Regions from separate parts of the Streptomyces yerevanensis genome, predicted to be linked through region 1. Evidence: riboswitches for the same ligand, from Rfam matches in the RefSeq annotation. Region 1 holds a riboswitch; the other holds the start of a gene.
The links. Region 1 has a riboswitch for glycine ahead of gcvP (aminomethyl-transferring glycine dehydrogenase). Riboswitches for the same ligand answer to the same signal wherever they lie in the genome.
Positions count from the first base shown of each region.

Region 2: another riboswitch for glycine. It lies ahead of gcvT (glycine cleavage system aminomethyltransferase GcvT); the one in region 1 lies ahead of gcvP (aminomethyl-transferring glycine dehydrogenase).

Region 1 covers NZ_JNWJ01000054.1:51,235-56,677, reverse strand. The annotation lists gene OP79_RS38240 (DNA polymerase IV) at 1-1,413, shown strand; gene OP79_RS38235 (PRC-barrel domain-containing protein) at 1,424-1,798, opposite strand; glycine riboswitch at 1,929-2,025, shown strand; gene gcvP (aminomethyl-transferring glycine dehydrogenase) at 2,206-5,091, shown strand; gene OP79_RS38225 (DUF5999 family protein) at 5,203-5,409, opposite strand.
Region 2 covers NZ_JNWJ01000014.1:66,037-71,479, reverse strand. The annotation lists gene OP79_RS16635 (enhanced serine sensitivity protein SseB C-terminal domain-containing protein) at 378-1,166, opposite strand; gene OP79_RS16630 (enhanced serine sensitivity protein SseB) at 1,361-2,137, opposite strand; gene OP79_RS16625 (AAA family ATPase) at 2,369-3,064, opposite strand; glycine riboswitch at 3,273-3,387, shown strand; glycine riboswitch at 3,388-3,501, shown strand; gene gcvT (glycine cleavage system aminomethyltransferase GcvT) at 3,537-4,664, shown strand; gene gcvH (glycine cleavage system protein GcvH) at 4,819-5,208, shown strand; gene glyA (serine hydroxymethyltransferase) at 5,223-5,443, shown strand, end outside.

The DNA.
Region 1 (5,443 bases):
GTGAGAACCGCGCCCACGATCCTGCATCTCGACATGGATGCCTTCTTCGCCTCGGCGGAGCAGGCAGCCAAGCCGAGCCTGCGCGGGAAAGCGGTCATCGTGGGTGGACTCGGGCCGCGGGGTGTGGTCGCGACCTGCTCGTACGAGGCCCGGGTCTTCGGGGTCCATTCCGCGATGCCCATGGCGCAGGCGCGACGGCTGGCGCCGAACGCCGCGTATCTGGTGCCCCGTTTCAGGTTCTACCGCGAGATCAGCGAGCAGGTGATGGGGCTGCTACGGGAGTTGTCGCCGCTGGTGGAGCCGCTGAGCCTGGACGAGGCGTTCGTCGATCTGGAGGCCGGGGGAGCAGCCTGGGACGAGGCTTCGGCGCGGCTGGCGGGGGCGAAGCTGCGCGCGGACATCCGGGTCGTCACCGGGCTGACCGGGTCGGTGGGGCTCGCCGCCTCCAAGATGCTCGCGAAGATTGCCTCCGAGCAGGCCAAGCCCGACGGTCTGGTGGTGATAGAGCCGGGGACGGAGCGGGAACTGCTTGCTCCCATGTCGGTGCGCATCTTGCCCGGGGTGGGGCCGGCCACCGGGGACCATCTGCGGCGAGGCGGGATCACGACAGTCGGGGAGATCGCCGAGGCGGGTGAGGACGAGGTCGTACGGCTCCTCGGGAAGGCCCACGGGATCGCGTTGTACGCCATGGCGCTGGCGCACGACGAGCGGCCCGTGGTGGCTGAGCGGGACACCAAGTCGGTGTCCGTCGAAGACACGTATGACGTGGACATCCACGACCGGGTGCGGGTGCGGATGGAGGTGCAGCGGCTCGCCGACCGGTGTGTGCGAAGGCTGCGCGGCGCGCATCTGTCGGGACGGACCATTGTGCTCAAGGTGCGGCGGTACGACTTCTCGACGCTGACCCGTTCCGAGACGCTGCGGGGCCCCACGGACGACCTCTCGGTGGTGCGGGAGGCGGCCGCGCGGCTGCTGGAGTCCGTGGACACCACCGGCGGCGTACGGCTGCTGGGGGTTGGGGTGTCGGGGCTCGCCGACTACACGCAGGAGGATCTCTTCGCGCAAGTTCAGGCGCAGGCCGAGGCCCGGGCTCACGCGGATGAGCCGGAGCATCAGACGCAGGACGAGGCGGAGGAGTCGGCCGAAGAGCAGGAGGCGCCCGCCGTGCGGCGGTGGTCCGCGGGGCATGACGTGCGACATGCCGAGTTCGGGCACGGGTGGGTGCAGGGCAGTGGCATCGGGCGGGTCACGGTGCGGTTCGAGACACCGTTCGTTGTGGCTGGTCGCTCCCCCACTCTCGGCTTCGCTCGAGCGGGGGGACCCCCATCGCGGCGGAGCCGCAAATCGATACAGCCCCGCGCCCCTAAGGAGGCCTGCGGCCTCCCTGGGGCGCGGATACCGCGCCGGACTTAGGCAAGCCCGCTCAGGACTCGTCCGAGCCTGCCAGGTGACCGAAGTCGCGGTCTGGTGGAGGGGGCTGCGGGGGTGTCACGTCGAGGCCGTAGTGGTGGTAGAGCTGGAGTTCCTGCTCCGGGGAGAGGTGGCGGCCGACGCCGAAGTCGGGGGCGTCCTTGACCAGGGCGCGGTCGAAGGGGATCCGCAAGCTGCCCTCGACCAGCTCGCTGGGCTCCAGGGGCACGAAGGCGTCCCTGCCGAACAGGCCGGTGCGTATGGCCGCCCACTCCGGCGTACCGGTCGCGTCGTCGAGATAGACCTCGTCGACGGTGCCGATCTTGTGGCCGTTGCGGTCGAACGCCTTGCGGCCGATCAGGTTGCGCGGATCGATGTCGGTCTGCACGGGCCCTCCAGCTGGTCGCAACTCATCCGTCAGCACTACGCGGCACTACGCATCCGTAAGCACTACGAAAGAGCACTTTGCGGTGGGCGGCCACTCGGGGGATGCCCGCTGGTACGCTGTCAACGGCTGCTGACCCCGTGCGGGAGAGTCCTCCAAGGCTTCATCGGAGGCGCCGAAGGAGCAAATCCTCCCCGGAATCTCTCAGGCCCACGTACCGCGCGGACGAGGCCACTCTGGAAAGCAGAGCGGGTGTCGACGGCTTCCGCTCTCACCGACGGTGAAAGTCGGGACGCCGTACAACCGGCGGGCCGGTGAAGCTCTCAGGTTGAGATGACAGAGGGGGAGGCCGTCCGGGCACCGCTCCGTGGTGCCCTCGAAGGTCGTGTCAGACCAGGAGGCCTCCGTAAATGACCGCCCATCGCATTCCGCTTTCCGAGCTCGAACGGGGAATCCCCTTCGAGCAGCGCCATATCGGGCCCGACACCGAGGCCCGGGCCAAGATGCTCGCGCAGGTGGGATATGGCTCGCTCGAGGAGCTGACGGCCGCCGCGGTGCCGGATGTGATCAAGGATGCCGAGGCGCTCGCGCTGCCGGCCGCGCGCTCCGAGGCCGAGGTCCTCGCCGAACTGCGCTCCCTCGCAGACCGTAACGAGGTCCTCGACTCGATGATCGGGCTCGGTTACTACGGCACGTTCACGCCGCCGGTGATCCTGCGCAACGTCATGGAGAACCCGGCCTGGTACACCGCGTACACCCCGTACCAGCCGGAGATCTCGCAGGGCCGCCTGGAGGCGCTGCTGAACTTCCAGACCATGGTCGCCGACCTCACGGGTCTGCCGACGTCGGGTGCCTCGCTGCTCGACGAGGGCACCGCCGCTGCCGAGGCCATGGCGCTGTCGCGACGTGTGGGCAAGGTCAAGAACGGCGTCTTCCTCGTCGACGCCGACGTGCTGCCGCAGACTGTCGCCGTCATCGAGACGCGCGCCGAGCCGATCGGCGTCGAGGTCGTCGTTGCGGATCTCGGCGAGGGCATTCCGGCCGAGGTCGCCGAGCGCGGCGTGACCGGCGTGCTCCTCCAGTACCCAGGCGCCTCCGGTGCCGTACGGGACATCAAGCCCGTCATCGAGCAGGCGCACGGGCTGGGCGCGATCGTCACCGTCGCCGCCGATCTGCTGGCGTTGACGCTGCTTGCCTCGCCGGGCGAGCTCGGCGCCGACATCGCAGTCGGCACGACGCAGCGCTTCGGCGTACCGATGGGCTTCGGCGGGCCGCACGCCGGATACATGGCGGTGCGCGAGAAGTTCGCCCGCAACCTGCCGGGCCGTCTCGTCGGTGTCTCGCTGGACGCGGACGGCAACCAGGCGTACCGGCTCGCCCTGCAGACGCGGGAGCAGCACATCCGCCGGCAGAAGGCGACCAGCAACATCTGTACGGCTCAGGTGCTGCTCGCCGTGATGGCCGGGATGTACGCCGTCTACCACGGCCCGCAGGGCCTCAGGTCGATCGCGCAGCGCACCCACCGGTACGCCACGATCCTCGCCACCGGTCTGAAGGCGGGCGGAGTCGAGGTCGTGAACGAGGCGTACTTCGACACACTCACCGTCCGTGTGCCGGGCAGGGCCGCCGAGATCGTCGCGGCCGCGCGCGAGGGCGGGGTCAACCTGCGTCTCGTCGACGCCGACCAGCTGTCCATCGCCTGCGACGAGACCACCACGCGGACCCAACTGGGTGCCGTCTGGACCGCGTTCGGCGTCGAGGGTGACGTCGAGGCGCTGGACGCCTCCGCCGCGGACACGCTGCCCGCCGCGCTGCTGCGCACCGACGAGTACCTCACGCACCCGGTGTTCCACCAGCACCGCTCCGAGACCGCGATGCTGCGCTATCTGCGGCGCCTCGCCGACCGTGACTACGCGCTCGACCGCGGCATGATCCCGCTCGGCTCCTGCACCATGAAGCTCAACGGCACCACCGAGATGGAGCCGGTCACCTGGCCCGAGTTCGGGCAGCTGCACCCCTTCGCGCCCGCCGAGCAGGCGCAGGGCTACCTCACGCTCATCCGTGAGCTGGAGGAGCAGCTCGCCGAGGTCACCGGCTACGACAAGGTGTCGCTCCAGCCCAACGCCGGTTCACAGGGCGAGCTGGCCGGCCTGCTCGCCGTACGCGGCTACCACCGCGCGAACGGCGACGAGCAGCGCACCGTCTGCCTCATCCCGTCCTCCGCGCACGGCACGAACGCGGCGAGCGCCGTCATGGCCGGCATGAAGGTCGTCGTCGTGAACACCGCCGAGGACGGCGAGATCGACGTCGAGGACCTGCGCGCCAAGATCGAGCAGCACCGTGACGAGCTGGCGGTGCTGATGATCACGTACCCCTCGACGCACGGCGTCTTCGAGGAGCACGTCGCCGACATCTGCGCTCAGGTGCATGACGCGGGCGGTCAGGTGTACGTGGACGGCGCCAACCTGAACGCGCTGGTGGGCCTCGCCAAGCCGGGCCGCTTCGGCGGTGACGTCTCGCACCTCAACCTGCACAAGACGTTCTGCATCCCGCACGGCGGCGGCGGTCCGGGCGTCGGCCCGGTCGGTGTACGCGCGCATCTGGCGCCGTATCTGCCGAACCACCCCCTGCAGCCCGCCGCAGGCCCGGAGACGGGTGTCGGCCCGATCTCGGCCGCTCCCTGGGGCTCGGCCGGGATCCTGCCGATCTCCTGGGCGTACGTACGCCTCATGGGCGGGGAGGGGCTCAAGCAGGCCACGCAGGTCGCCGTGCTGAGCGCGAACTACGTGGCCAAGCGGCTGGAGCCGCACTACCCCGTGCTCTACACCGGCCCCGGAGGGCTGGTGGCGCACGAGTGCATCATCGATCTGCGGCCGCTCACCAAGGCGACCGGCGTGAGCGTCGACGACATCGCCAAGCGACTGATCGACTATGGGTTCCACGCGCCGACGATGTCCTTCCCGGTGGCCGGGACACTGATGATCGAGCCGACCGAGAGCGAGGATCTGGCCGAGCTCGACCGGTTCTGCGAGGCGATGATCGCCATTCGTGCGGAGATCGAGAAGGTCGGCTCGGGCGAGTGGCCGGCGGACGACAACCCGCTGCGGAACGCTCCGCACACGGCGGCCGTGCTCGGCGGTGCGTGGGAGCACGCGTACAGCCGTGAGGAGGCCGTCTTCCCGGCAGGGGTGTCGGCCGCGGACAAGTACTGGCCGCCGGTGCGGCGGATCGACCAGGCGTACGGCGACCGGAACCTGGTCTGCGCCTGCCCGCCGATGGACGTTTACGACGAGTAGCCGCGTCATCGCGTCCGGACATACGTCGGGGCCGGTTCCGGGATCTCCCGGGGCCGGCCCCTCATATGTCCGAGCAGCGTGCCTGGCGTCGCCGGTGATGCGCCGCGCGGCTCAGGCGGCGGTCACCACCTGCGCGCTGATCATCGGTCGGTGCGGGTCGATGATCCGGCCGTCCGGCAGGAGCTCACCGGTGTCCTCGAAAAGCAGGACGCCGTTGCACAGCAGGCTCCATCCCTGCTCCGGGTGGTGCGCCACGAGGTGCGCTGCTTCCCGGTCGGCGGAGTCGGCTGTCGGACACGGTGGCTGGTGCTGGCACATTGGTGGGATCTTTCGCTGGGTAGTCTGGGTAGTG
Region 2 (5,443 bases), on a different contig from region 1:
GTGACCAGTCCGTCGTACATAGGGGCGAACACCCCTGGAGCCGGAGTCTTCAACGGTTCAGCGATCTGTTGAAAGACCTGGCGGTGAATGGATGCCTAAACGTGATGCTGTCTGGGACGTTCCGTTATCCGAACGGTACGTAACGAGGTGCGGACGCGGGACAGTTGATGCACAAGGACCACACGCCGCGTTTACCCGCGTAGATCGGGACAATAAACCCGACCCGGATCCGAAGTCGAATCGAGGCCGAACGGGAGGCGAACGGAGGGGATCAGGCGGGGTGACCCCGGGTCAGCCGACCCGAGCGGAGGCCGACGGCGTGTCAGTACGAGCGTGGCAGTACGAGCACCTCAGCACCAGCGGGTCAGTACGAGAGGTCAGTAAGAATCCGGGTAGCCGTAGCCGCCCGCCACCGGTGCCTGCGCGGGGGCCGCGTGGGCCTCGCGGTCGTAGAACGGGCGCGTCATGGCACGCATCCACATGGCCACCGGGTCGTACTCGTCGGACATCGCGACGGTCGACACCGGCAGCCCGTCCGGCACGACGCCGATCGACTGCTGCATCATCGCCCGTACCGAGTCCACGGCGGGCGGGCTCGTGTCGTACACATCGAGGCCGATGGCCAGATACGGCGCGCCCAGCGCGGGCTGCACCCAGGCGCGGCGCAGCGAGCGCACGGCGGCGGTGCGGTGCGCGTTCTGCGCGAGGAGGGCGTAGAACTGCGGGAGTTCGATGCTCGGCTCGGCCATCCGGAGCGGTCCTGCGGGCTGCCGCTCCAGGCCGGTGGCGATACGGCGCAGGTCGAGCCAGGGGACACCGACGCCGCCGCCGGGCGCGTGCGGGTTCAGCCACAGACCGTAGTGGTCGGGGTAGAGGGTGCGGGCCACGTCGAGGCCGTCGACGACTTCGTACGAACGGTTCCAGCCGCTGGCCGAGAGCTCCTGGGCGGAGGTGACGCAGGGCGCGTAGCTGAAGCCCTCCACCTCCATGTTTCCGTACTGGGCGTCCGGTGAGCCGGCCTGGCCGTGCCAGAGCAGCATCCAGATCTGGCCACCGCCGGGGGTCGCGAGCGCCCGCAGGAGCGCCTCGTAGGCGTCGTAACGCCCGGGCGTCACCTGGCGCAGCATGTGCTCGACCTGCCCGGCCGCGATGCCGCTGGCGCTCACCTGTACCGCCCCTTCTTGAAGTTGACTCGGATATGAAACCAGCTTATGCGCTGCGCTGGCTGAACCGATTAGAGCTCGGGGCTCGATGTCGTTTTTCGACTGCGGATGCGTCGTGGCTGGTCGCGCCCCGCGGCGGAGCCGCTAATGTCACAGCCCCGCGCCCCTGAAGGGGCTGCGCCCCCTTCAGGGGCGCGCTACAGCGAAGCTTGGTAGAAGGGGCGGACCCTTTCTCGTAGCCAGGTCGTCACCGGGTCCAGGGCTGCTTCCAGGAAGACCAGGTTGACCGGCCAGGGGGCCGGGGCTCGGGTCAGGGCTCGGCCCAGGGCGTCCAGGGGGAGGGTTCTGGCGTCGGGGTTCCAGGAGGTCAGTTCCACGCCTATGAACAGGACCGGGTCTGCCGTTTCGATGGCTGCGAGGCAGCGGCGGGCGGTTCGTACGGCGCCGGTGGCTTCGAACTCGGTCGCGGCGGCCGTCAGGAAGTCCACCGGGTCCTGCTGCCAGTCGGGCTCGAACAGGCGGACCCGGCCGCCGCTCGCGGGGCCGTCCAGCTCGGTGCGTCCGGCGCGGCACAGTTCGGCGACGGCGGGCGGGGGCAGCGGGATGCCCACCGTGCCCTCCGGGTTCACCGCGATGCCCACCTGCGGCGGCAGTCCGCGTGCGAACTCGACGGCGGGCGCGATCGTGTACGACATGTGGTCGCCGACGGTCTGCCGGAACTGCTGTTCCGAGCTGAAGACCGGGACGTACGCCTGTCCGCCGAGCTCCATCGCGGGCAGGTTCAGCGGGCCGCTGTGCGGGCCGCCGCCGTTCGGCAGCGGCACCCAGAGGAAGCTGCGGCCGAGGACCTCCACGATCCGGGCTCCCGCCGAGGGTCCCGCCGGAGCGCCGAGGGACGCGGCGAGCACCTCCTCCAACTCGTTGCCGGGCCAGCCGACGTGCGGATGGGGGTGCGCCTGTGCCGGAAAGTCCATCTGCCTCTACCACCTGCTCGAAAACCACTGCCGGGGCAGCAACCGCTGCGTCGGAAAACCCTAGCTCCCGCCTGAGCAGACTTGCCGAAGTCCACTGCAGTACCGCGCCCCTTAAAGGAGGCCGTAGGCCTCTTTAGGGGCGCGGGGCTGTATCGATTTGCGGCTCCGCCGCGCGGGCGCGACCACCCACGACGGACCCGCAGCATCAAACCGCCTCACCCAGCGGAGCGCTTAGTCGTCGAAGTCGATCCGCCGCAGCACGTCCGCCGCGGACCGGTCGATGAGGACGGCCGAACCGCAGCCCTCCGGCAGGTCGCCCTTCTCCACGGAGCGCAGCAGCCGGGCGGCCGCGGCGCGGTGCCGGGCGAAGGCGTACCGCGAGACGCCACGGCCCCGCTCACGCTGGCCGTCCAGGGCCGTGTCCGGCGGGACGTCAAGGAGCAGCAGATGCAGCGTGCCGCCGCGGCGCCTGGCCTCGCGCGCGATCCAGTTGCGCACCCAGGCCTGGGTGCCGCAGTCGTGCACGACGACGCCCTCGCCGGAGCGCAGGGCGCGACGCAGGCCCGCGTAGTGCGCGGCCCGTACGAGGGGGCGGTAGACCGCGTACGGCAGAACGCCGGACAGGCGGCGGTCCCAGCGGTCGCGGGTGTCCTGCGAGTCGATGCGGACGCCCGTCACGGCGCGGCGCATCAGGGTCGACTTGCCGCTGCCCGGGAGTCCCGTGACCACGACGAGATCGGCCGCGCCGAAGCGCAGGCCGTGCGGACTGTGTCCCGCGCGCTCCCGTAGATCACGGACGACGGGCGCCGGGAGCGGGCCGCACGCCTCCCTGGCCGGGACAGCCGGGACAGCGGGCTGCTTGGGCAGTGCGACGGCGGCACCCGTCGCGTACGCCGTGGTCCTGTTCACGCTGTTCGTCCTCCCCATCGGGTCGGGAGACCCATCCCCGTCAAGTGTAAAGAGAAGGTAATGCGTGCCCCCTGTCGTTTTCGTTCTCGTCATGCCACAGGCCCGTCACAGATCACTGTGACGGGTCTGTGCCCCCTGTGAAGGCCCCCCACGCCTGTGAAAGACCCCCCTGCCACGGCGCACCGATGCGTGCGATGATGTGCGCGCCAACTGCATACCGGCCGCTTGAATCCGCGCGGGAGAGTTCCGGGTACGTGTACACGCAGGTGTACGGGTGTCCGGGCGCCGAAGGAGCAAGTCCCTCCCTTGAATCTCTCAGGCCCCGTTACCGCGCGGGCGAGGCACATCTGAAAAGCGGGCCGCCGACCAGCGGCTCCACCCAAGGTGCAAACCATGACCACCGTCTGTCGGCGGTCACGGCGAACCTCTCAGGTTCCGATGACAGATGGGGAGGAACGACCTCGCCGTCATGCCTTGGGAGCCCTGTCCGATGAGCAGCACCACTCCACGCCGCACAGCACTCGATGCCCTGCATCGCTCGCTCGGCGCCACCATGACCGACTTCGCCGGCTGGGACATGCCCCTGCGATACGGCTCCGAGCGCGACGAGCACCTCGCCGTACGTACGAAGGCGGGTCTCTTCGACCTCTCCCACATGGGCGAGATCACGGTCACCGGGCCGGGGGCCGCCGCACTGCTCGACTACGCGCTGGTCGGGAACATCGGGGGCGTCAAGGTCGGCCGTGCCCGCTACACGATGATCTGCCGCGAGGACGGCGGCATCCTCGACGACCTGATCGTGTACCGGCTCCAGGAGACCGAGTACATGGTCGTGGCCAACGCCTCCAACTCCCAGGTGGTCCTGGACGCCCTCACCGAGCGCGCCGCGGCTCACGGGGGTTTCGACGCCGCCGTACGCGACGACCGTGACGCGTACGCGCTGCTCGCCGTCCAGGGCCCCGAGTCCCCCGGCATCCTCAAGTCCCTCACCGACGCCGACCTCGACGGCCTGAAGTACTACGCGGGCCTGCCCGGCACGGTCGCCGGCGTCCCGGCCCTGATCGCGCGCACCGGCTACACCGGCGAGGACGGCTTCGAGCTGTTCGTCGCCCCGGCCGACGCGGAGAAGCTGTGGCAGGCGCTGACCGACGCGGGATCCTCGGCGGGCCTCGTCCCCTGCGGGCTGTCCTGCCGGGACACGCTGCGCCTGGAGGCGGGCATGCCGCTGTACGGGCACGAGCTGTCGACCTCGCTCACCCCCTTCGACGCGGGGCTCGGCCGGGTCGTGAAGTTCGAGAAGGAGGGCGACTTCGTGGGGCGCGAGGCGCTCACCGAAGCCGCCGCCCGCGCCGAGTCGTCGCCGCCGCGCGTCCTCGTCGGCCTGGTCGCCGAGGGCCGCCGCGTCCCGCGCGCCGGGTACGCGGTCGTCGCCGACGGCAAGGTCATCGGCGAGGTCACCTCCGGCGCGCCCTCGCCGACCCTCGGCAGGCCGATCGCGATGGCGTACGTCGACGCCGCGCACTCCGCGCCCGGCACGCCCGGTGTCGGCGTGGACATCCGGGGCAGCCACGAGCCGTACGAGGTCGTGGCGTTGCCGTTCTACAAGCGCCAGAAGTAATCCCGCCGACGGTTCGGCAGCGCAGCGACGTGACGTACGTTCCCGTGTGCCGTCTCGTATCCGACGTCTCGCATCTGACGTCTCTTGTCCGGCGTCTCGTGACGCAAGACCACCCGTTGATCACCACTCCCCCGCGTACAGGAGAATTCAGGCCATGAGCAACCCCCAGCAGCTGCGCTACAGCAAGGAGCACGAGTGGCTGTCGGTCGCCGAGGACGGCGTATCGACGGTCGGCATCACCGAGTTCGCGGCCAACGCGCTCGGCGACGTCGTCTACGTCCAGCTCCCCGAGGTCGGCGACACGGTGACCGCGGGCGAGACCTGCGGCGAGCTGGAGTCGACGAAGTCGGTCAGCGATCTGTACTCGCCGGTCACCGGTGAGGTCACCGAGATCAACCAGGACGTCGTGGACGACCCCGCGCTGGTGAACACCGCCCCGTTCGAGGGCGGTTGGCTGTTCAAGGTACGTATCGCCGAGGAGCCGAAGGACCTGCTCTCCGCGACCGAGTACACCGAATTCTCCGGCTCCGACTCCGCCTCCTGAAGGACTCCTGACTGATGTCGCTTCTGAACCAGCCCCTGCACGAACTCGACCCGGACGTCGCCGCCGCCGTCGACGCCGAGCTGAACCGTCAGCAGTCCACCCTGGAGATGATCGCCTCGGAGAACTTCGCTCCGGTCGCGGTCATGGAGGCCCAGGGCTCGGTCCTCACCAACAAGTACGCCGAGGGTTACCCGGGTCGCCGCTACTACGGCGGCTGTGAGCACGTCGACGTCGT